3 regions of the Pseudovibrio sp. W74 genome follow, and region 3 is predicted to be linked to each of the others. Evidence: riboswitches for the same ligand, from Rfam matches in the RefSeq annotation. Region 3 holds a riboswitch; each other region holds the start of a gene.
The links. A riboswitch is a leader RNA that binds a small molecule or an ion and turns the genes downstream of it on or off. The one in region 3 is predicted to bind cobalamin.

Region 1: it holds a riboswitch for cobalamin, as region 3 does, so the genes downstream of both, PsW74_RS06060 (ABC transporter ATP-binding protein) here and PsW74_RS07955 (TonB-dependent receptor) in region 3, are expected to answer to the same signal.
Region 2: it holds a riboswitch for cobalamin, as region 3 does, so the genes downstream of both, PsW74_RS18050 (energy-coupling factor ABC transporter permease) here and PsW74_RS07955 (TonB-dependent receptor) in region 3, are expected to answer to the same signal.

What each region holds. Positions count from the first base shown of each region.
Region 1 covers NZ_LMCJ01000007.1:57,668-65,145, reverse strand. Annotated here, with positions in the region: gene PsW74_RS06065 (RNA ligase family protein) at 1-603, shown strand, start outside; cobalamin riboswitch at 728-938, shown strand; gene PsW74_RS06060 (ABC transporter ATP-binding protein) at 1,282-2,064, shown strand; gene PsW74_RS06055 (ABC transporter substrate-binding protein) at 2,077-3,015, shown strand; gene PsW74_RS06050 (iron ABC transporter permease) at 3,018-4,073, shown strand; gene PsW74_RS06045 (class I SAM-dependent methyltransferase) at 4,331-5,038, shown strand; gene PsW74_RS06040 (DUF1499 domain-containing protein) at 5,214-5,681, opposite strand; gene PsW74_RS06035 (septation protein A) at 6,052-6,690, shown strand; gene PsW74_RS06030 (ActR/PrrA/RegA family redox response regulator transcription factor) at 6,778-7,323, opposite strand; gene PsW74_RS06025 (ActS/PrrB/RegB family redox-sensitive histidine kinase) at 7,455-7,478, opposite strand, start outside.
Region 2 covers NZ_LMCJ01000024.1:88,601-96,078, reverse strand. Annotated here, with positions in the region: gene PsW74_RS18075 (diguanylate cyclase) at 1-893, shown strand, start outside; gene PsW74_RS18070 (DUF2293 domain-containing protein) at 923-1,258, shown strand; gene PsW74_RS18065 (hypothetical protein) at 1,266-1,529, opposite strand; gene PsW74_RS18060 (glycosyl hydrolase family 18 protein) at 1,857-2,789, shown strand; gene ettA (energy-dependent translational throttle protein EttA) at 2,856-4,505, opposite strand; gene PsW74_RS18050 (energy-coupling factor ABC transporter permease) at 4,729-5,394, opposite strand; cobalamin riboswitch at 5,430-5,641, opposite strand; gene PsW74_RS18045 (hypothetical protein) at 5,998-6,813, opposite strand; gene PsW74_RS18040 (EAL domain-containing protein) at 7,240-7,478, shown strand, end outside.
Region 3 covers NZ_LMCJ01000008.1:371,244-378,721, forward strand. Annotated here, with positions in the region: gene PsW74_RS07930 (TIGR03842 family LLM class F420-dependent oxidoreductase) at 1-711, shown strand, start outside; gene PsW74_RS07935 (TetR family transcriptional regulator C-terminal domain-containing protein) at 1,017-1,646, shown strand; gene PsW74_RS07940 (ABC transporter ATP-binding protein) at 1,659-2,420, opposite strand; gene PsW74_RS07945 (iron ABC transporter permease) at 2,420-3,418, opposite strand; gene PsW74_RS07950 (ABC transporter substrate-binding protein) at 3,415-4,287, opposite strand; gene PsW74_RS07955 (TonB-dependent receptor) at 4,385-6,199, opposite strand; cobalamin riboswitch at 6,375-6,588, opposite strand; gene PsW74_RS07960 (DMT family transporter) at 6,765-7,478, opposite strand, start outside.

The DNA.
Region 1 (7,478 bases), on a different contig from region 3:
CACTTACCCAGCTCTCCCGGTGTAATGAGCGATGACAAGATCCTGCGGGATTTGGCGGCTCTGGAAAGCGCGGCAGAAGTCGTCTTTACCGAGAAGATGGACGGCGAGAACACGACTATCCTGCAGAGTGGATGCCATGCGCGTAGCCCTGACAGTGGGTATCATCCATCACGTGATTGGATGAAAGCTTTTGCGGCAGGTATTTCGCCGTGTCTTGCTGAGGATGAGCGGATCGTCGGTGAGTATCTGTTTGCCCGTCATTCCGTCGCTTATGACAGGTTGCCTACTTACTTTCTAGGTTTTGCATGGATTGTTGGCGGCATCACACAGAGTTGGGATGCGACGCTGGACCGTTTCTCAGAGCTGGGCATTGCTCCTGTTCCGGTGTTGCACAGGGGCGTTTTCACTCAAGCAAGCGTTGACAGAGTGCTGAACGGGCTCAACCTGAGCAAGCAGGAGGGCTTTGTCGTGCGAACCAGTGAGGCATTCCAAGAGCCTGACATGACGACACATATGGCCAAGTATGTGCGGGCAGATCACGTACAGAGTGACACCCACTGGATGCATAGTGAGATTATCAAGAACGGGTTGCGAAAGAGCTAGGAGCAAATGAGCTCGTGGCTCTAAGTCCCGCATCTAGTGCGGGGTGACTTTGGTGTGGTGATAGCTGCTATCAACAGCACCTCAGGTCTATTCTCGAAAGCGCTTGCAATTGAGGTCTGCAAAATTCAGTATGCGGGCCTATGGTTTCTGAGGTGCGAAAGGCCTCGGGATTAAAAGGGAACACGGTGAAGTGTAGCCAACAGGCGCTAATTCCGTGACTGCCCCCGCAACTGTAAGCGGCGAGCGACGCCAAGCATGCCACTGGAGAAATCCGGGAAGGCTGGCTGAACACAGACCCGCGAGTCAGGAGACCTGCCATTATGTTTCACTTCAACCCGGGCGGGGCGTCCCGGAGGAGGCCATAATGGTTGCATTGGCGCAAGCCTCTCACATATCCGGTTTCTGTTTGCCCCTGCCGTTGCGCGGAGGGCGTTATGTTACCTGTTTCCTCAAGACTTAAACTTTATCCCGGATCGTTTTGCGAACCGCTGATAGTCGACGCGCGCGTGCGCTTGACTTTTGCCTCAGGATTCGACAATCAATGTAACGTTATAACGTTACATTTATGATGTGTAGCGTTTCACTCAGGTGGGTTGGTACAATGCTGGATCCTGTTTCTCATCATTTAGGCACCTTCGGCTGGTTGATTGGGGCTGAGCTGCGCAAGGGTGCTTTGGCATGAGCGCGGCTTTTGTTTCTGTTCGCGATGTTTCGTGGGCACCTGATCGTAAGAGTTCGTTGGTTTTGCAGCCATTGAGTTTTGAGCTGGCTGCGGGCCAAGTGCTTGGCGTGGTTGGCGCGAACGGAGCTGGCAAGTCTACGTTGTTGCGGCTGCTCTATCGGTTCAACAAGCCGATGAGCGGGCAGATTTGCGTTGGTGGTGATGACATCTGGTCCCTCTCCGCCAAAGTGACGGCGCAGCGGGTGGCGGCGGTGTTGCAAGAGCAGCCAACGGACTTTGCGCTGAAGGTGCGTGAGATCGTGGAGCTGGGGCGCACACCGTATCGCAGCGGTCTGGCGGCATCTGGCGAGCGCGACCGGCAGGTGGTGGACCGTGCTATCCGCGCTTTGCAGCTGGACGGGTTGGCCGGGCGGTTGTTTGGCACGCTTTCTGGCGGGGAACGACAGCGGGTGATGGTGGCGCGGGCGTTAGCGCAAGAGCCAGAGCTGCTCATTCTGGATGAGCCGACCAACCATCTCGACATTCGCCATCAGCTGGAAATTCTGAAGCTCATTGAAGAGCTGGATCTGACGATCATCACCAGTTTGCATGACCTGAACATGGCGGCGCAGGTGTGTGACCAGATCCTGTTGCTGGACCACGGGCAGATGCTTGGCTTTGGGGCGCCGGAGCAAATCCTCTCCCCCGCTTTGGTTTCCAAGGCTTTTCAGGTGCGTACGACACGCGATCAGCTGATGGACCGACAACACTCTCTTCTGACATTCGATCTTCATTCTTAAGGGTATTTTTTCATGAAAAAACTTGGTTTGGCGCTGGCTGTGGCGCTGCTTTCCTCTTCTGCTGCGCTGGCAGAGGTTTCCGTCAAGAGCTGTAACCGCACCGTCACATTTGATGGTGTTCCGCAACGGGCCATTTCCAACGACTCCAATCTCACCGAGATGATGCTGGCGTTGGAATTGCAGGACAACATGGCGGGTTACACTGGCATTTCTGGCTGGAAAACGCTGGATGCTGAATTGACAGACCAGGTGGCTGTATTGCCGGAGCTTGCTCCCAAATACCCAAGCAAAGAAGTGTTGATTGGGGCTGATGCAGACTTTTTTTTTGCCGGATGGAATTACGGCATGAAGGTTGGCGGCCCAGTTACGCCGGAAACTTTGGCACCGTTCGGGATCAAGGTTTATGAGCTGACCGAGAGCTGCATCCATATTGGCGAGAAGCCAAAGGTTTCCATGGATGACATGTACAATGATCTTTTGAACCTTGGCCGCATCTTTGATGTTGAAGAGCGGGCGGAAGCGTTGGTGCAGGCTTATCGCGAAGACCTTGCGCAGTTCAAAGCTGGCTTGAAGGCTGCTGACACACCTCTGCGTGTGTTTGTTTATGACGGAGGTGAAGATTCTCCGTTCACTGCTGGTCGTTATGGGATGCCAACCGCGCTGATTGAGGCTGCTGGCGGCACCAACGTGACGGATACATTGGATAAGAGCTGGGTGCGCGTGAACTGGGAGGCTGTGGTTGAGACCAACCCGGAAGTGATCGTGATTATCAACTACGGCGAAGTGACTGCTGCACAGAAGCGTGAGTTCATGCTCAACAACCCCGCCTTTGCGGATATGGATGCGGTGAAGAATGACCGGTTCGTGACGCTGGAATATGCTGAAGCAACTCCGGGCCCACGGAACATCAAGGCGATCAAGAAACTCGCAACCGCATTCTGGGGTAACTAACAATGAGCGAAGGAACCGGCGTTGTTGTAGCCTCCAAAGAGGGCTCTTCTCATCATTTGCTGCAGATTTGCTGCGTGGGATTGGCTGCGCTGGTTCTTTCTGTTTGCCTTGCGGTCTCCGTTGGGGCGGTTTCCATTTCCATGGAGACTGTATGGGGTGTTCTTGCCAACAAACTGGTGCCGGGGACGATTGAGCCGAGCTGGTCGCTGGGGCGGGAGAGCATTCTCTGGGAAATCCGCCTGCCCCGTGCGCTGCTGGCGATTATGGTGGGGGCCGGGCTTTCCATCGTGGGAGCTTGCCTTCAATCCGTCACCCGCAACCCGCTGGCGGACCCGCACCTAATCGGCATTTCAGCTGGTGGTGCGTTTGGTGCTGTGCTGGCTCTGCTGCATACGGGGTTGTTTTTGGGGATGCTCACCGTGCCATTGCTGGCGTTTTTGGGTGCTCTTGGGGCGACACTTATTGTGATTGGGGTGGCGAAGTTTACGAGTGCGACCAGTGCAGATCGGCTGGTGCTGACCGGTGTGGCGGTGAGCTTTGTGCTGATGGCAGGCGCGAACATTCTCATCTTCCTGGCAGACCCGCGGGCAACGCACAGTGTGGTTTACTGGATGTTGGGTGGGTTAGGTCTGGCGCAGTGGGGACACCTTATCTATCCGTTGGTGGTGCTGGTCCTTTGCGGGGTCTGGCTGTGGCTGCGGGCCGGGCACTTCAACGCCATGACCATTGGCGATGAGACAGCGACCACGCTTGGCATCTCCGTTGGTGCATTCCGGCTGGAGACCTTTGTCATTGGGGCTCTGATTACCGGTGTTATGGTCGCGTTCTCGGGTATGATCGGGTTTGTTGGGCTTATGGTGCCTCATATTGTGCGGTTGTTTGTGGGCGGTGATTATCGGCGCCTGATCCCGGTCTCAGCATTGTTCGGGGCAATCTTTTTGCTGCTCGCGGATGTGGCGGCGCGGACACTGATGAAGCCGGAGGACACGCCGATTGGCATTATCACCGGGCTTGTTGGCGGGGTCTTCTTTATCTGGTTATTGAGAGAAAAGCGGTAGGTCTGCCGCTTTTCAAGCACTCCGGCATCTCGTAGTTGCTGTGATATGAGCTTGAGCTTGCCGTCACCACGACACAGTTTTTTCGCGTTAGACTCATACAAGGCCCATCTGGCAGCATGGCAGAAACACGGATTTTGAAAGGTATTTACTTTTATTCCGGTTGGTTTCGGCTGCTTTTAATTATGGTTTTGTCGCATATTCCTAGGCGTTGATCAGAGGTCTTGTTCGGGAACATGTGTTTGATGCGGAGTACGTGAATGACATCTCGGTTGTATAGCGATTTTGCCGAGCAGTATGATGAGGCCATTCAGGAGAACATCTACAACGCTCTTTTAGAGCGCCCCACCCTGCTTGGCATGCTGCCACCGCTGCAAGGGCTGAAGGTGCTGGATCTTGGGTGCGGCCCCGGCGTGTATGCGCAGTTTCTCTATGATCACGGAGCTGATGTAACCTGCATTGATGAATCCGAGCAGATGCTGAAGCTGGTGAAAGAGAAGCTGGACGACAACGTAAAGTGCTACACCTCTGACCTGTCTAATGGGTTGCCGGAGAAACTGGAAGGCACGTTTGATATCGTGATCTGTCCGTTGATGATCCATTACGTCGAGGACCTGAACAAGCTTTTCAGAGACATCGGGAACGTGTTGAAGCCGGGTGGTTACTTCGTGTTCTCAACCCATCATCCGCTGGTGGATGCACAGTGCTCTCCAAGCGGTAGTTATCTGCGTCAGGAACATGTGACGGAGGAATGGAACACCATTGGTATGCCGGTGAAGGTGAGTTTTTATCGCCGCCCACTCTCCATGCTGTTTGGGTGGCTCTCAGCTGCCGGAATGTGTGTTGTGGACCTGCGCGAAGGGATGCCAGCTGCCGAGATGAAGGAAAAATCTCCAATCCACTATGAGAAGCTGCAGAAGAACCCGAGCTTCATCTTTTTCAAATGCCAGAGCCACTGCAGCAAGTAGGCTGCCTCCTGGCCCGCTTCAGACTCACTGGCTACTTACAGTTTTGTGAGTCTCAATGTTTCTGCGGTTTATCTCCCGCAGAGTCAGTGCGCTGTATGAAGTCGGGTAGATTCATGAGTCATTTCAAGGGGATATTGACTCTGCGAAACTCACAGGTGTGTTAGTTGCCTCTGAGTCAATTCTCAACATCGGTGAATGTGGAATAAATGCTTCTGAAACGCTCGTAGCGAGCCTTGTTGGCGCCCATATCGCTGTAGCCAACGCGGGATTGAGAGCGGTAGTGCACGACGCCTGCTTCTTCATCGATCCAGAGCTCCACATCGTCGTTGTAACCCATGCTTGAGCTTGTGAAGACGGCGTGGAGGTATGATCCTTCCACCTTGCTGATCTTGTTCTTGCCCATCTCCTGCAAGGTGTTGGTGAGAGCTGCCTGTGTGATCTCAAAGGAGGAGAGCATGGGCAAAGGCTCCACACGGCGGGCTGTGTCTTCTGTTTGAGAAGAGACGGCATTGGGGGAGTTGGGCAGAGCCGCAAACTGACCATCTTGCACGCCAACATAATCCGGCACTCTGGAGTTTTGCCAAATAAGTTTTGCAGTGACGCCAACCACAAGCGCGACCAGAAGAATTGCAATAACAGCCATTTTAGAAAGACCTTTGAATATCATCGTTCCCGAATTTCCCACTTGCACAAAGCATAACTCATTCAGAGGTTGCGGGCGAAATGAATTTCTAGTGTTTGAGAGTGCGACACAATCTGTTGGCATCTCTTACAGGTTTGCGTGAGGGGTAGGAGTGAGGTCTGAAATTTAACTTCCACTCCAAACCAAGTAGTTCACGCTTCTTCACTGCAAGATGAACGCATAATTAAGGCTGTAGCCCCTCAAAACGGCTATATTGGTGCCATAAAACTTGACGATTTTGCAATTTCGCTCTTAATTGCCCTTTTAATAGCAAAATTGCTGCTTAAATCTCTCAGGTCGGGAGAAAAGCAACAAAAGGAAGCCTTTGCAGATGAATTCAGAACGCTCTACGCAGACAACTGAGCGCCAAGACGTTTCGCCACTTTTGAAACTGGCCCTTGAGCTCGGTCCATTGGGCGTTTTCTTCATCGCCAACTCCAGAGGCGCACAGCTTGCCGAGATGTTTCCTGCATTGGGTGCTCTTGGTCAGCCGATCTTTATTGCAACTGCTGCCTTTATGGTGGCAATCACCATCTCCCTCACCGTGTCCTATATCCTCACCCGTCATCTGCCCGTGATGCCGGTGGTGTCTGGTGTTGTAGTGCTCGTGTTTGGCGCACTGACGCTGTATTTGCAGGATGATCTGTTCATCAAACTCAAGCCGACCATTGTGAACACCCTGTTCGGTTCGATTTTGCTGGGTGGGCTGTTTTTCGGTAAATCTCTGCTGGGCTATGTGTTTGACAGCGCCTTTAAGCTGGATGCGGAAGGCTGGCGCAAGCTGACTATGCGCTGGGGTGTGTTCTTCTTTGTGCTGGCGCTGATCAATGAGTTTGTCTGGCGCAACTTCTCAACGGACTTCTGGGTGGACTTTAAGGTCTTTGGTTTCATGCCAATCACCATGGTCTTCACCATGATGCAGCTTCCGTTGATCCAGAAGCACAGCTTAGAGAGCGAAGAGAAGAGCTAAAGCTCTCTCACTTTCCCGAGTACAGACAAAATTAAAGCGCGGTTTGAGCCGCGCTTTTGTGTTTTTGTAGCAATGAATGCCGCTGGATTAGCGCGGTGCGCGCTTTGCCAGGATACGCTGGAGCGTTCTGCGGTGCATGTTCAGGCGTCGGGCTGTCTCTGAAACGTTGCGGTCACACAGTTCGTAAACACGCTGGATATGCTCCCAACGAACCCGATCAGCAGACATTGGATTGTCTGGTGGTGGGGCTTTATCGTTTGGACGGCGGGTCAGCGCTGCCAGAATATCATCGGCATCAGCAGGCTTTGCGAGATAGTCAATGGCACCAAGCTTTACCGCTGTTACAGCAGTTGCGATGTTGCCATAGCCGGTCAGGATGATTGCACGCGCGTCCGGCTTTTTCATGCGGATGGCTTCAACCACGTCCAGACCGCTGCCATCTTCGAGGCGCATGTCTACGACAGCATAATCAGGTGCCTGTGCTGCAACTTTACTCAGCGCTTCTCTTACGCCGTCAGCGGTTTCCGTGTGAAACCCTCGTTTCTGCATCGCACGTTCCAAGCGCTGCTGGAAAGCACGATCATCATCGACGATTAGAAGGCGTCCAAGAGGTGCAACTTCTGGTTCTGTCATTTTGCAGGTCCGATTAATCTACGGTATTCACAGGACACTTTAGTATATTTTTCAGTTAAGGGAAGTTCCCATGGGCTTTTATAGCCAGATTTCGCTAAAGTATTTTTACTAGGATACGTAGAGATTTACTCTCAGGATTCTGGAGTTTGCGCTCC
Region 2 (7,478 bases), on a different contig from region 3:
GGGCCAGCCTGTTCAATCAGGTCATGCGTACCCGGTTGGAACGGCAGGTCACCCTTCAGCAAACCGCAAAACAGGCACTCTTGCAAAACCAGGTCGGAACAATCTTCCAGCCCATAAGGTTCGGCCAAACAAGCCAAATACGAATGTTGGAGGCACGGCCAGAATGGCCGTCTCAGATTTTAGAAATTGCTCGTGGATGTGACCTTTCAAACATCTTCGACAGCGCAAGCTTCAGTAATGTTCTTGGCGAGACAACAATTGCAGCCATCATTCACACCATGCGCGCCTGTCAGAACACTCCAATGCAACATTGGGAGTTCCTGTTCCGCGTCCCCGTTCCCTCTGTGTTAAAGGAAGGGTTCTGCGATGATCTCAGCTACCTTCTACAGGAAAACAATGTATCGCCAGACAAGTTCACATTGGAGATCCCCTCGCGTGTTCTCTTAAGAGCCAACGCTCATATCCTCATTGGTCAGCTGAATGAGCTAACAAACACAGGCGTCAAGTTGTGCATCAACCACTTTGACTCCGGCGGACTGAAGATTGAGCATTTCCAGAAACTGAAGATCTCCTACATCAAACTACACGCGGGCTCTGTAGAACGGCTGTTTGAAGATGATAAAACAGCACGATTACTCTCCGCTGCAACTGAGTTCGCACATGCCTTGAACATCGAGATCATCCTTTCGGAAATCAAAAATGCAAACACCGAAGAGAAACTGAGAAAATTAGGAGCAGAATACGTTCAAGGTGCATTCTATGGTCCAGAACAACGCTTTTCTGAAATTTACAAGAAACACGTGCTCGGCATCTCGCCAGATCCCATCCAAAGAGTAAAAACAAACATGGCACGTAGAAGAATATCGCGCCTGCCATCATCCATGATAAATTAGCGCGCAACACCAGCGCAAAGAGATCATGTGTGAGCAAAACCAAAAGACAACGAGCGATCAGCGACGCCCTAAGCACGCTTATTCCGCATGTTCCATTTCTGGATGCTTCGGAAATACGCAGCAAAGCCAACCAACAGCACCTGCGTCACCTCCCAGCTCACATTGCGGTTCTGCTGGCAACAACCAGCTATGTGCGCCATCAATATACTGACTACGATGATTTACTGGAAGAAGGTCTGGACCGGGACGCTGCTCGTTACTGCGTCGCAGATGAGATGGAAGCCACCATCACATCATGGGGCGGAAGCATCACCGCCGGGGAACTGCTTGCCGCTCCCAATGAAAGCGGCGAGCAAGATCAGTAGCTACAAATTATCGGCAAACACCAATAATCCAAGTAAACGCAAGCGCTACAAGGCACAGTGCAGGGATGATGATCGCAGCATACCCGAAGAATGCAATTGCCAAACCCCAGCCAACAAAGAAGTTCGCGCAGAAATAGTATTTTGCTTCGCTGTTGCCATACACAGCATCTTTGAACAACCAACCGATGATTGGAACAAGGAAAAGAAGTTTGAAGAAGAGTGGATCATTATCCTGCTGATCTTCAGCAGAAGACAGAGTTGTATCGCTCATTACAGTGCCCGTTATTGATTGATGGGGGAAGAACACAGAGTTGACTTACATCAATTTAACATTCACGCGCATGCGTCACATCAGCATATCTACGTATGAAGCATGAATAGTACATATGCATTAGATGCGTAAACGAAAGACAAATACCCAGTGTTTGTGAACTCCGCTCACTGAATTAGCAGCAATTCGATTGAACTATCGGGAAGCACATTAATAAACTCTTTAGTCTGTCTTCACGCTTTCTCCTTGAGCCCAAACAGCAGCTCACGAAGCCCAGCTATGCCCGTCCTGTTTGCGTAACCTTGCGCATTAAAAGGAAAAGCAAGAATGACTAAAAAGCAGCTTGTCATCTATACAGACAACTCCTACGCAACGCTCCCGGCTCTTGCAGAAACAGAATGTACTATTGGCATTCAGGCATTTATCAGCGGAGCCACTTTTACAAATGGCAAATGCGATCTAACAGCCGACTGGCCTATGGGGCAAGCTATAAAAGCTTCTCCAAACGGTAGCACGCCCGTAAAAGAGGCTCAGCAAAAAGACCTCAAAGTCCTTGCCGCACTTGGCGGAGCTGACTTTGTCACTGCAGTTTGGCAAGAATGTAACGACAATCTTGATAGCTTTGTCGCGGCACTTGCTGATTTTGTGAAAACCAACGGTTTTGACGGAATTGATATCGACTGGGAAGACTCTGCGGCAATTGTAAGCGATGACCATTATAATGCAGTGAACTTTCTGGTTTCTCTTTCCCAGAAGCTCAAGGCAGCCTTACCATCTGATCAGAGCATCATCACACACGCTCCCCAACCACCATATCTGGACCCCACTTGGTACGGCGGCCCATACTTGAAGGTAATGGAACAGGCACACGACGTCATCGATTACTTGAACATTCAGTATTACAACAACAGTCCATGGGTCGGCGACACCCCAGCTGATGAAACCCGGTTGGTTGCAGGTACAACAGGCAACCCACCTCAATCCACCAGCATCGTTGGCCTTCAAAAAGCAGGCATCCCTGCGGAAAAGCTACTGGTGGGCAAACCGACAGCGAAGGGTAACGCCGGTCCGAGCGCGAACAATGGCTATATCCCCGCAGAAGATTTAGTTGAATATGTCATCGATCCTCTGAACAAGGCAGAACAAGAGTTTGGAGGCGCAATGGGTTGGCAGTTTGCAAAATCACCCGAAAGCCCTGATCTTGCAACAGAATGGATCTCAACTGTTGCAGATGCACTGGATCTGAAAGACAAAAAGTAAAACAATAATAATAAACGACGGAGCATCACTGCTCCGCCGTCCTCAAAATCAATAAGCAAGCTAGACTTAGCGAGTAAGTGGCTTGTACTTGATGCGGCTTGGGTCTGCAGCGTGTGCACCCAGGCGGCGAACCTTGTCTTTTTCGTAGTCTTCAAAGTTACCTTCAAACCACTCAACGTGGCTATCACCTTCAAAGGCCAGCATGTGCGTTGCAAGACGGTCAAGGAACATACGATCGTGCGAGATAACCACGGCACAACCAGCATAGTTCTCAAGCGCATCTTCCAGAGCTGCAAGTGTTTCGGTGTCAAGATCGTTGGTCGGCTCATCGAGCAGAAGAACGTTTGCGCCTGACTTCAAAACCTTGGCAAGATGCACGCGGTTACGCTGACCACCGGAAAGGTCGCCAACTTTCGCCTGCTGTCCAGCACCCTTGAAGTTGAAGGAGGAGCAGTAAGCGCGTGAGTTGATCTCTTTCTTATCGAGATAGATCACTTCAGCACCTTCGGAAATCTCTTCCCAAACGGTCTTGCTGTCATCCAGTTTATCACGGGACTGATCCACATAACCAAGGTGCACACGGTCACTCACAACCACTTCACCGCTGTCTGGTTTTTCCTGACCGGACAACATCTTGAAGAGTGTTGACTTACCAGCACCGTTTGGACCGATGATACCAACAATACCACCACGTGGCAGTTTGAAGGTCAGATCATCAATCAACAAACGATCGCCAAAGCCTTTGGAAACCCCTTGAACGTCGATAACATTGTTACCCAGACGCTCACCAACAGGGATCAGGATCTGCTCAATAGAAGGCATACGCTCTTCTTGAGCAGTCAACAGCGCATCATAAGCATTGATACGGGCTTTTGACTTGGTCTGACGGCCCTTCGGCGTCATGCCCATCCATTCCTGCTCACGCTTGATAGCGCGGGAACGAGCCATGTTCTCACGGCCTTCCTGCTCCATACGCTTGGTTTTCTGACCAAGGTAAGTGGAGTAGTTGCCTTCATAAGGAATGCCCTGACCGCGGTCGAGCTCCAGAATCCAGCCAGTCACGTTGTCAAGGAAGTAGCGATCGTGGGTAATGATCAGCACTGAACCCTTGAACTCACGCAGATGGCGTTCCAACCAGTGCACGGTCTCAGCGTCAAGGTGGTTGGTTGGTTCGTCAAGCAGCATCAGGTCAGGCTCAGACAAGAGCAGCTGACACAACGCGATACGGCGACGCTCACCACCAGAAAGGTTATTTACAGGAGAGTCGGATGGAGGGCAGCGAAGCGCTTCCATTGCCATCTCAACCTGGCTTTCCAGATTCCACAGATCCTGCGCATCAATGATGTCCTGCAGCTGAGCGCCTTCATCGGCTGTCTCATCTGAGTAGTTCATCATCAGTTCGTTATAACGATCCAGAAGAGCCTGCTTGTGCGCAACACCTTCCATCACGTTTTCAAGGACGGTCTTGTCCTCATTCAGCTTTGGTTCCTGCGGCAGGTAGCCAACTTTGGCACCTTCTGCAGCCCATGCTTCACCGGTGTACTCTTTATCAAGACCAGCCATGATCTTCAAAAGAGTAGACTTACCTGCACCGTTTGGACCAAGGATACCGATTTTCGCATCCGGGTAGAAAGACAGGTGAATATTGTCGAGTACTTTTTTTGCACCGTAGGCCTTGGAGACCCCGTGCATGTGATAGATGAACTGGCGCGCCATGGACTGCCTGCATCTCCTGATCTGTGTAAACAATGAAATCTCTGGAGAGCACTCATAGTGGAAGCAGCGCCAAGGGGCAATCCATAACACTTCAGCGATGATCAAATCCGTCGCTTTTTCTCCTCAAACGGAGAATTTCACGACAACACCTGGTCACTTCCACGCAAGAAAAAGGGCAGCAGGTTTACTCTGCCGCCCCAATAACAAACAAGCTCGTAAAAATTTACGCCAGCTTCAGCTGCGGAACCACTGTCAGGTTCCGAACAATCGCATTGTCTTCAACGGCCTTGAGCCCCTTCACTGCAATGAAGGTGACCAATGGTTCACACGCAACAATTACCAGATAAGACAGGGCAAACTGCGCCCATGCCGTAAACGGCGTGGCAACTTCCCCAATCATCAACCAGAAGCCAACCATGCCGGTCACGCCAGCATAATACATCGCATCTAACTTCAGAATCTGCGCAAAGCTCACACGCTTGGTCAGTTCCTTCGAAAACAGCTCACGGCCACTCAGGTAATGAACAGCAATCAGCGGCAACATCAAAGACAAGCTGTTGACGCCAAGGTGGTACATGTCCTGCGGATCAAAGGCGAGCGCCTGAAACAGCAAGCCAATGGCAAACCCAAGCAGAACAGGGGTAAACCCGAGCGTCAGATACATCGCCATCGCACCAACGAAGTGAAGTTCCGATGCTCCAACAGACATATGGAAGCTCTGCATGAAAATGGAGAAGAAAACCGCAGCCAATAGCGTTTTCAGCGGTGTGAACGGCTCTTTCAGGAATTCTGAAATCTGCTCTTTGCAGCCCCAGACAATAACGCCAACGGCACCTGCATTGGCAGCAATAACCTTGGCGGCGGAAACGTAACCCGGTTCAATATGCATTTAATATGCTCCTCTTCGCACCCTCCGTGCGGTCATGAGTTTATGTCGTGTCGGGCAGGTTTCCTGGCTTATGGCTTTTGCGTCCTCCGCCTTCCCAGAGATCATCTCCAGTGGCTTTTATGAAGAACGCACCACGTAACAGTTGCGGGGGCAGCTGCGGTTCAGGCCCATCTTTGGTCATCCCTACCGCATTCCCTTTTCATCCAAGAAGCTTGGCTTCTACAGAACCCAACAGCGGGAATATCCTAAATTACAAGAGAAGACACAACTAGAAATAAGAGGCAGTTGGGATAAGCAACAATCAGAGGGATGCAACGGCCCTTGTAACCCGCCAGAGCTGCAGGCAAAAAAAGAGGCGTGTACCCGTTGGTACACGCCTTTAAGAAAGTTGACACTCCCCCATCCGAGTGCCAGCCGAAGCTGTATTTAGAAATATCAGAGTGCCCCACCTCTTCATTGATCTTCATCAAAATAAATAAAATTACCTCAGAAACATCGGATATTATTCAACATTACAAAAGCACTCAGATTTTCAATCGATTAAAACTAGAATAGATCAAATATATCTCGTGCAGCTTGCAACGAAAGTCTCAGTATTTTCTATTAGTTCTTGCTATAAGTTCTCTCCGAAGGTGCCTGCCACGAATATTTCCTTAGCCAATGCTCCTCAGGAGAAACCACAAAGCTCCAGGAGTTCTGCTGCTCTCCAGAATCATCGGGAGTTGAATCCGGTGTCTGAGTGGAAGCATTTTGGCTGGCAGAAATTTGGATTTTAAGCACCCCCTCACCTTTTCCAGCAAGCTTCAGCAAGCCAAGATCACTGTGAGATCGTCCAAGAAAAATCTGGGGTGCTGTTCCTATCCTCTCCCAGATAGTTCGGGCAAGGTCGGTAGAAGACATCGGCGCTGCGTGGGGAGTAACCTCGATAACCCGAAATCTCGGAAGTCCGTAATTCAACTCCGCCATTGTGCGGTCTACTTCATGGTCTCCAAAGCTTAAAACCCAAATCTGAAAGTGATGCTCTTTTAAAAAGCCCACCAGCTCTTTCAGAGGCTGAAAAGCGAACTCTCTATACGTTGCACCAACAGCCTTTGGCCCGCGTAATGACAGATGAGCACGTACACTCTCAGAATAAACAGCAAAGCTTCCAAAACTGTCGCCAGCTTCAGGTGGCGTCACTTCATTGTCCGCGCCAGCCAGAGCGTCGCTCCATAAAGCCCCATCGCCAACCAAAACAGCAACACGGTCATCGAGTTTCACATATTCAGGGCTCCCAGCCCGAGCCATACGCTCAATGCTTTCTACGATACCATGGCGCGCTGTGGTTGAGCTCCAACTCGGCAAGATGTTATCTCGCTCACCACCAGTTGGCTGCAAAACCGAAACCGCTGAGTATAAAAACAAGCTGGACCACTGCATCGTTCAAGACCACCTGAAAGTTGTTTCAGCAAGATGGTGAACTACAATGCACATCAATTGCCCATAAAAAATGAACTAAATGCTGTCGTGAAAAGAGAAGAGAATCATAATTGACAGCCCGTCCCTCTTTCCTCTCAACTTGAAGATAAATACGAGTATTCACGTATATAAAGAATTTCACTAAACGAAACATTTACTTACAATTTTCATAAATTTGCTTTGGAAGTGTCAGATAAACGTCATATGCACCGCACTTTTCGATACTTTTTAGAATTAAACCCGGTTCATCCCTAGAATTCTTAATAAATGTGCAATAATTTCAAACAATTATGCCGAGGAATTTCCTGGGGTACCCAAATGCATTTTCGAGCCCTCTTACTTCCTGTATTGCTCCTTTTCGTTTTAATTGGTTTATCGATACACTTCATGTCAGCGTCATCGTATGCGTCGATTTTCGATCCTGCGACAGGTGGCCTGCACAATCAGCTCAATCAAGCTGAACTGCTCACTCAGCAGCAGAACCTATGGACCATATTGTCTGTTGGATTGTTCGCGCTTGGTGTTCTTGGAATACTAATTGTCTATTCCAGCTTGTTTGTTCAGGAGCGTATGCGGGCGACCCGTTTTTTCAACCGTGCCCTTCTCCTCATCGCCATCAGTTCAGC
Region 3 (7,478 bases):
CCGCTGAAGCGTTTGGAAGAGTTCACTCACACTGTTAAAGCTCTGATCCGTGGGGAAGAAGCACAGTACGGTGAATGCCCTGAGCCAGTGAAGTTCCCATGGGCGGATGGTTATGAGCTCCCTGTCTGGGTTGCGGCTTATGGACCGAAGGCGCTGAGTTCTGCCGGCCGTGTAGGCGATGGCCTTATTCTGCAGATTGCGGAGCCTGGCATTTGTAAATGGCTTGGCGATCAGGCAGTTGCAGCTGGTGAAGAAGCTGGTCGTGACATGAGTGACTTCGGCATTATGGCAGCTGCTCCTGCTCATACAGGCACACTGGAAGAAGGCATTGAGAAGACCAAGTGGTTCCCTGCTATGGTAGGCAACCACGTAGCGGATATCGTTGAGAAGTATGGATCAAACACCGATCAGGTGCCTGCATCTCTGACGTCTTACATTGAGAACCGTCGTGGTTATGACTATTCCAAGCACGGTCAGAGCGACAATCCGTTCCTCGACTTCATTACCGATGATATCGTTGAAAGCTTTGCAGTTCTCGGCCCACCTGAAAACCACATTGAAAAGCTGAACAAGCTGAAAGATGCGGGCATCACTCAGTTCAACATCTATCTGGACAGTGGTGATGAAGAGAAGATCATCGCAGATTACGGCGAAAAGATCATTCCGGCCTTTAACGCAGACAGCGCAAAAACACCGGAAGCTGTCAGCTAAGCAAACACGGGCCGGGTTCCATATGAGCCCGGCCTTTCTCTTTCCAGAGCAGGCTGTGTTCATGTGGATGCACGCATCAAGCTCTAACTCTTTATTTTTACCCGTATTCTTGTCCGAAAACCGGAACCACTTTTCGGGCATACGCTTTATTGCAGAAAAACAACAATTATTGGGTGAGCTGCCTCATCACGACTTTTCTACTAGTGTTTAGCTTGATATGAGCACTGTGTTTTCGTAGGTGCTAACCTACTCATATACCGAGCGGGTATTTTTAGGTTCGGTGCTTAAGCAATTTGGAAAAGAGTATGGCTAAGGCTTCTGAAGCAAAAGGCAAAACACGAATTCAGATAGAAAAGACTGAGAAGATCCTCGCAGCTGCGCTGGATGTGTTCTCAACCTATGGATTTCGTGGATCTACGATCGATCAGGTCGCTCAGCAAGCTGGCTTGTCCAAACCAAACCTTTTTTATTATTACGACAGCAAAGATGCCATTCATGCAGAGCTGATTGAACGGTTGCTGTACATCTGGCTTGATCCGCTACATCAGCTCAATCCTGAAGGTGAACCCATTGAAGAGATTTGCGCGTATGTACGCCGCAAACTGGAGATGGCGCGGGACTACCCGCGGGAAAGCCGCTTGTTCGCCAACGAGATCTTGCAGGGTGCTCCGCGCATCAAATCTCTGATTGCTGGCCCCTTGAAGTCACTGGTGGATGAGAAGACAGTCGTTGTTCAAGGCTGGATGAATGAGGGCAAGATCGCCGAGACAGATCCGTACCACCTGCTGTTTTCAATCTGGTCCACGACCCAGCATTACGCTGACTTTGACAGTCAGGTGGAGACGTTGCTTCCGGCAGATAAGTCCAAGGACCGCTTCAAAGAGGCTGCGGCATACCTTGATCGCATGTTCCGTAAGAGCCTTGCACCCGAATAATCGAAGGTCTTCTTACAAACGTGTTGTGGGGGTGATCACAGGCCCCTGCTCTGTTTGCAGAATATGGGCTTTGACACGATAAACATCCTGCACGCGTTCTTCGGTCAACACGTCTTTTGGCGTACCATACGCGACCAGCTTTCCTTCTTTTAACATCGCGAGCCGCGTGCAAAGGCGCGCTGCGTATGTCCAGTCATGCAGGCTGACAAGCATGGATGTACCTTGTTGTTGCAGCTTTTGAAAAATCTCCTGCAGCTCCAACTGGTGTTCCGGATCAAGTCCTGCCGTTGGCTCATCCGCAATGATCAGTGGTGTTTTTTGCATCAAGGCCCTGCCAAGCAGAGCACGCGCTTTCTCTCCACCAGACACCTGTAGGATTGAAGCTTTTCTGATTGCGTCCAGCCCCAAACTTGCAATCGTCTCTTCCAGTTCCGCCTTGTGTTTGAGCGTCCGCACGGAGCCACCAATAGCTTCACAACCCAAAGCCAAAATGCGTTCTACAGACAAATCCCACGCCACGTCACGCTCCTGCGCCATGTAAGCAACATGCTTGGAGAGTTGCTTGGCAGAGATGCTTTTGAGGAGCTGGTTGTCGTAGCTGATCTCTCCATAAGACGGGATTAATCCGACCATGGCTTTCATCAGTGTGGATTTGCCTGAGCCATTGGGGCCGATCAACCCGACGATCTCACCTTTACCAATCTCCAGATTGATTGAGGACAGGATGTTTTTGGGACCGTAGTTGACGGAAAGGTCTTTGAGTTGAAGCAGCATCAGATCAAAGCCCTGCGTTGTTTGATGATCAGCCAAAGGAAGAACGGCGCACCGACAATTGCCGTCAGCACTCCGAGCTTAAGGTTTGATTGTGGGCCGAACAGTTTCACTGTGATGTCTGCAAGCGTGAGCAGGCAAGCCCCTGCAATGGCACTTGGCAGCAGTAGGCGCTGAGGTTCTCCGCCCACCATTTTACGCAGCAGATGAGGGACGATGAGGCCGATGAAACCGATTGTTCCAGTCACAGCTGTCACAGCACCAACACTGGCCGCTGTTCCCACAATGGCGCAAAAACGCAGATGGGGCAGAGACACGCCCATGGTATGAGCAGTTTCCTCACCCAGAGACAACGCATTGAGGCCTTTGCCTGTGATGAGCAAGAGGCTCCAGCCGATCACGATGAACGGCGCAATGATGTAAAGATGTTGCATAGACCGGTCATTTAACGAGCCAAGCATCCAGAACACGATTTCCATAGCTGCAAACGGGTTAGGCGACAGATTGAGTGCCAATGACGTGAGCGCAGTCGCGATACTTGAGATCGCAACGCCTGCAAGGATCAGTGTCAGCGTCTGCCCTCGCCCGCCCGCCAGCATGGGCAACAAAACTGCTGCAATCGCTGCGCCGAGCAGTGCAAACGCTGGCAGTGCGAAGGGCATAGTGATTGTCAGCCCAGTGTAAATAGCAATGACTGCGCCCAGACTTGCGGAGGAGCTGACGCCGATCAAACCAGGTTCCGCCAAGGGATTGCGCAGGAGGCCCTGCAATACAGCACCGGACAGGCCTAGCGTTGCGCCGGTGATCAAGCCCAGAAGGGCGCGCGGCACGCGGATTTCCCAAAAGACGATAGAAACGGGCGTTTTTTCTGCGGCGAATGCTGCTTTAATCAGCTGCATGAATGTCAAATCAGCAGCGCCGATCATGAGCGAGGTCACAAACAGAATAGCTGCGATCAGGCACAGAACCGTGATCAACGGAGCATCCGGATGCTTGGTCATTCGGCTTGCGCTCCTAGTTTGGTGGCTTGTTTGGCTAGTTTACCAATAGCTTGCGTCACAAACGGCAGGCCACAAATGGTGTACTTGTCTTCGACCATGACACGACCACTGTTGCCGAGCGTGCGCTTCAAGGCTGGGTGAGCGAGGAGTTCAAAAGCCAATGCAGGTTTATCTGAGAACTGAGTGCCCTCAACAAGCAGCTGCGGGGCTTCAAGGATCAGCAGTTCCAAGGGCAGCTTGCTCGTGCCCTTCAAACCCAGATTATTGGCAATGTTCTGCAGGCCAGCGGTGGTGATCAGCTCATTAACGAGACTGCCATCTCCCGCCGTGTATCCATTGGCGTAGTAGACCCCTGCCCGCGCTCGTTCAGCTGGCTGAGCATCGATTAGCTGCCGGATTTCAAAGGTGAACTGCTGTGCGAGTGCCTCAGCTTGTTGTTCACGTCCCAATATCTTACCGAGACGCCGTAGCTCTTTGGCGATGTCTGAGATGGTACGAACGGGCGGCACCTGAACCACCGTGATTCCGAGACCGCGCAGCATCTGGACTGTGGTTTGGTTTGTGTATGTCCCCGCGATCACCAGATCCGGGTTCATCAGATAGATTTCTTCTGCCCCACCGAAGTTGACCGGATAGGCCTTTGCCTCTTCACTCATGACGGAGAGCGTTGGGTCAGACGCTAGTTTGGAGACTGATACAAGTTGCTCTTTGCCTGCCAGCAGCATGGAAAACTGGTCGGTGCACAGGTTCATGGAGACAACTCGCCGGGGTGCCTCCGCCTCGCTCTGGTCCGCGCGTACAACAGCAGGACTGATTGCCAGAGCCATCAGAAACGCCATTTGCATGATCTTTTTGATCTTATTTCGCATTTCGACCTTTTGAGAGGCATACAGACATGGGAAGACAGCCCGAGCAGAGCCATCCCCTGCAAGATGCCGCTCAGCTTTCACCGAGCGGCATACTTAATCAGAAACTGGCAGTAAGACCAGCGTAAACGGAAAGACCCGGTGTCTGATAGTCTTTGATCCGCTCATAATCCTGATCCAGCAAGTTTTCACCACGGACATGGAACGTCAGATTCTCGGTGTACTGATAAGCAGCTTTTGCATTGACCAGAACGAAGTCGTCGAGCTCACCGTCATCTTCGATTCCGGAGACGTAACTGGTATTGAGATTGAGGGTCAGCACATCAACAGGCTTGTAAGTCGCGCCTACATTCACGTCATGCAGAGGGACACGCACCAAGCGTTTTTTGTCTGGTCCAACAGCCCATGTGTAAGTGTAGGCAGCATTGAAGCTCAGATTGTCGAGAACATCCCAGTTAGCAGACAGCTCCGCACCTTGGCTTCGGGACATGCCGTTGATCTGTACGTACTGATTTACTCTATATTTGATAAGGTCTTCAGTAAGTATGTGGAAATAAGTAGCGCCAAACCGGAGTTTTCCGTCGAAGAACTCCTGATCGACGCCAGCATCAAAGCTCACGCTTGTCTCTGGCTTCAGATCTGGATTAGGGCCCCATTTGCCAAAAAGCTCATTCAAGGCAGGCGCACGGAAGCCATTGCCAATGCTTGAGCGGAAACGAGTCCCCTCGATAATCTGGTAGGACGTTGTAGCGCGACCAGACCAGTATGTTCCGAAACGAGAATGATGATCCAGACGTGATGAAAGAGAAAGGCTTAGCTCATCTGATGGGTCGACCATAGCTTCAACAAAACCCCCAAAGATCCGACTACTTCCGTATTCTGCGTAGTCCTCATGCATCCAATCACCACCAAAGTTCAGCGTGATTTCGTCTGTTACATCGAAGGTATTGAGGACATCAAACTTGTAGCGATCGCCTTTGTAAGTCCCTGGATTGTCACCGTAATACTTGCGCGTTGTATCGACTAACTGGAATGAGGCGTCAGTTGTCATCCTATCATCTAACCACGCAAAATTAGCACCTAGCTTGCCTATATACTGGCGGTAGTCCTGTTCATTACGTGCATCAGGGTTATTATATCCATCAAACTCGCTGTGACCATCCGTACCGCGAGCAACAAAATATAGGTTCAGAGCCTCTGTGACATCGACTGAACCTTTTGCAGAAAAGGTCAGGTTCTCATAACCATCTTCATCTGCTGTGTCACTTTTTGGGGTTTGCGCGCTAAACCCATCAGTATGGTAGCGCTGCACATTTACTGCGATATCTGCTGTTTCAGTCGCCGCCTGAAATCCATAGGCAGCATTGACGGTTCCGTAGCTGCCGCCCTCGATGGCCGAATTATGCTTCACGGTGCCCGGCGCAGCGCGTTTGGTGATGATATTGATAACACCCCCCACCGCTTGGCCACCATATAATGCACTGTGCGAGCCTTTTAAGATTTCAATACGCTCAACATCATCAAGTAGGACATGCTCAAGGCGAGCTTCAACTTGCGTACCAGACGGGTCAGCAATATCGACACCATCCAGCAAAATCTTCGTGTAATAACCACTCATTCCACGAATGCGCAAAGCACTTGTTTTACCCGCTCCGCCGTTTTGCGAGAACGAGATACCCGGCAACTTTGTCAGGTATTCAGAGACAAACATAGCGCCGTCGTTCTTTAGGTCTTCTTCGGTGACAACGTGGGTAGTGGAGCCGACTTTGCCAGCTTCGGTTTCCGTTCTGTTGGCGATGACGATGATTTCGTCAAGCTCGGTCTCGTTTGCGGAGGAGATTAGAGTTGAGCTGAGGAGAGCTGAGAGAGCTACGCCGGATTTGAGGGTAGCTGCGATCCAAGATGTGTTACGCACGAGTTTGGTCCATCATTCACAGCATCCATGACGGATGCCATGCTGTTGATTGCATTGTGCGTCTTTGAAGAAACTTGGTTCTAACCTTTTGAAGTAAAGTCAGATTCATTACCGCTCAGACGCACTGTGAATGTCACCTGAACGGAATACCGCCCCATAGCACGCCCCGTGCCGTGGGTGAGTGACTGCATCTGGCAGGTCTCCTGGCTTGCGCGTCCTTACTGTTGCTCCGCCTTCCCAACACTGCTTTAAACAGCTGCGTCAGTGGCATGTGTGAGCAACAACTCTACGCTTACAGTTGCGGGGGCAGCCACGGCTTTTCCAATTGGACCGTGTTCCCTTTTCATTTTTATCTAATCGACAAAAATACCAAATGCCCGGCTATTGATCAGATTTCATGGGCTTTCGTCAACTGGCTGAATAGCGAACTTGATAAAATTCGACCAATTGCCTGCAAAACTCACAGAAATTGCTGATGCGGCCACGCTACCAGATCTTGCGATGCGGCCACTTAAGGTCGCACCTGCTTGTGGTGCTTAGGCGGCATCATTGCCTTATCATCTGTTTAGCTCATGAAAATCAAAGCACAGCCGAGAATGACGAGGAGTGCACCAATCCATGCCCCAATGGCAGGAAACTCTTTGGTTTGCCACCACAGAACAGGCAGCATCATCGCTGGGGTGGTTGCAGACAGGGTAGAAACAATGCCAACCTCTCCGCCACTCAGCGCATAGAGGATCAACGTCATGCCGATACCCATGCCAAGCATGCCGGACAAAGAGGCCAGTGCGACAATCTCTTTGTTGATTGGGTTCGCCAGTCTGAATGGACGGCCCGGCAGGTAAAAGAGCACCAGCAAACCAAAGGCTGCAATGGTGCAGCGCATAAGCGAGATGGCGACGGGATCTGCTCCACTTTCCATAACGGGACGAATGATGATTGACCCGACTGATTGGGAAAGTGCGGCCAACGTGCCAAAGAGGACACCAATGGCAACAGGTCCCTTAATCGCCTCCCATTTATGAAGCTGGTCTTTGCGCTTTCCAAACGCAATGGCGAGGATAACGCCTACCAGAACGAATGAGATACCAACAAGTGCCTGAAATGACAGTTCCTCTGACAGAAATAGCCAACCGAGAAGCGCTGACATGGGTGCGTTCATGGAAAACAGGATGGCTGTGCGGCGCGGCCCCATACGATTGAGCGTGAGGAACAACAAAGTGTCCCCCATGAAGATGCCGACAAAGCCAGAGAGAAAGATGAGAGAAGCGTGGCTTGA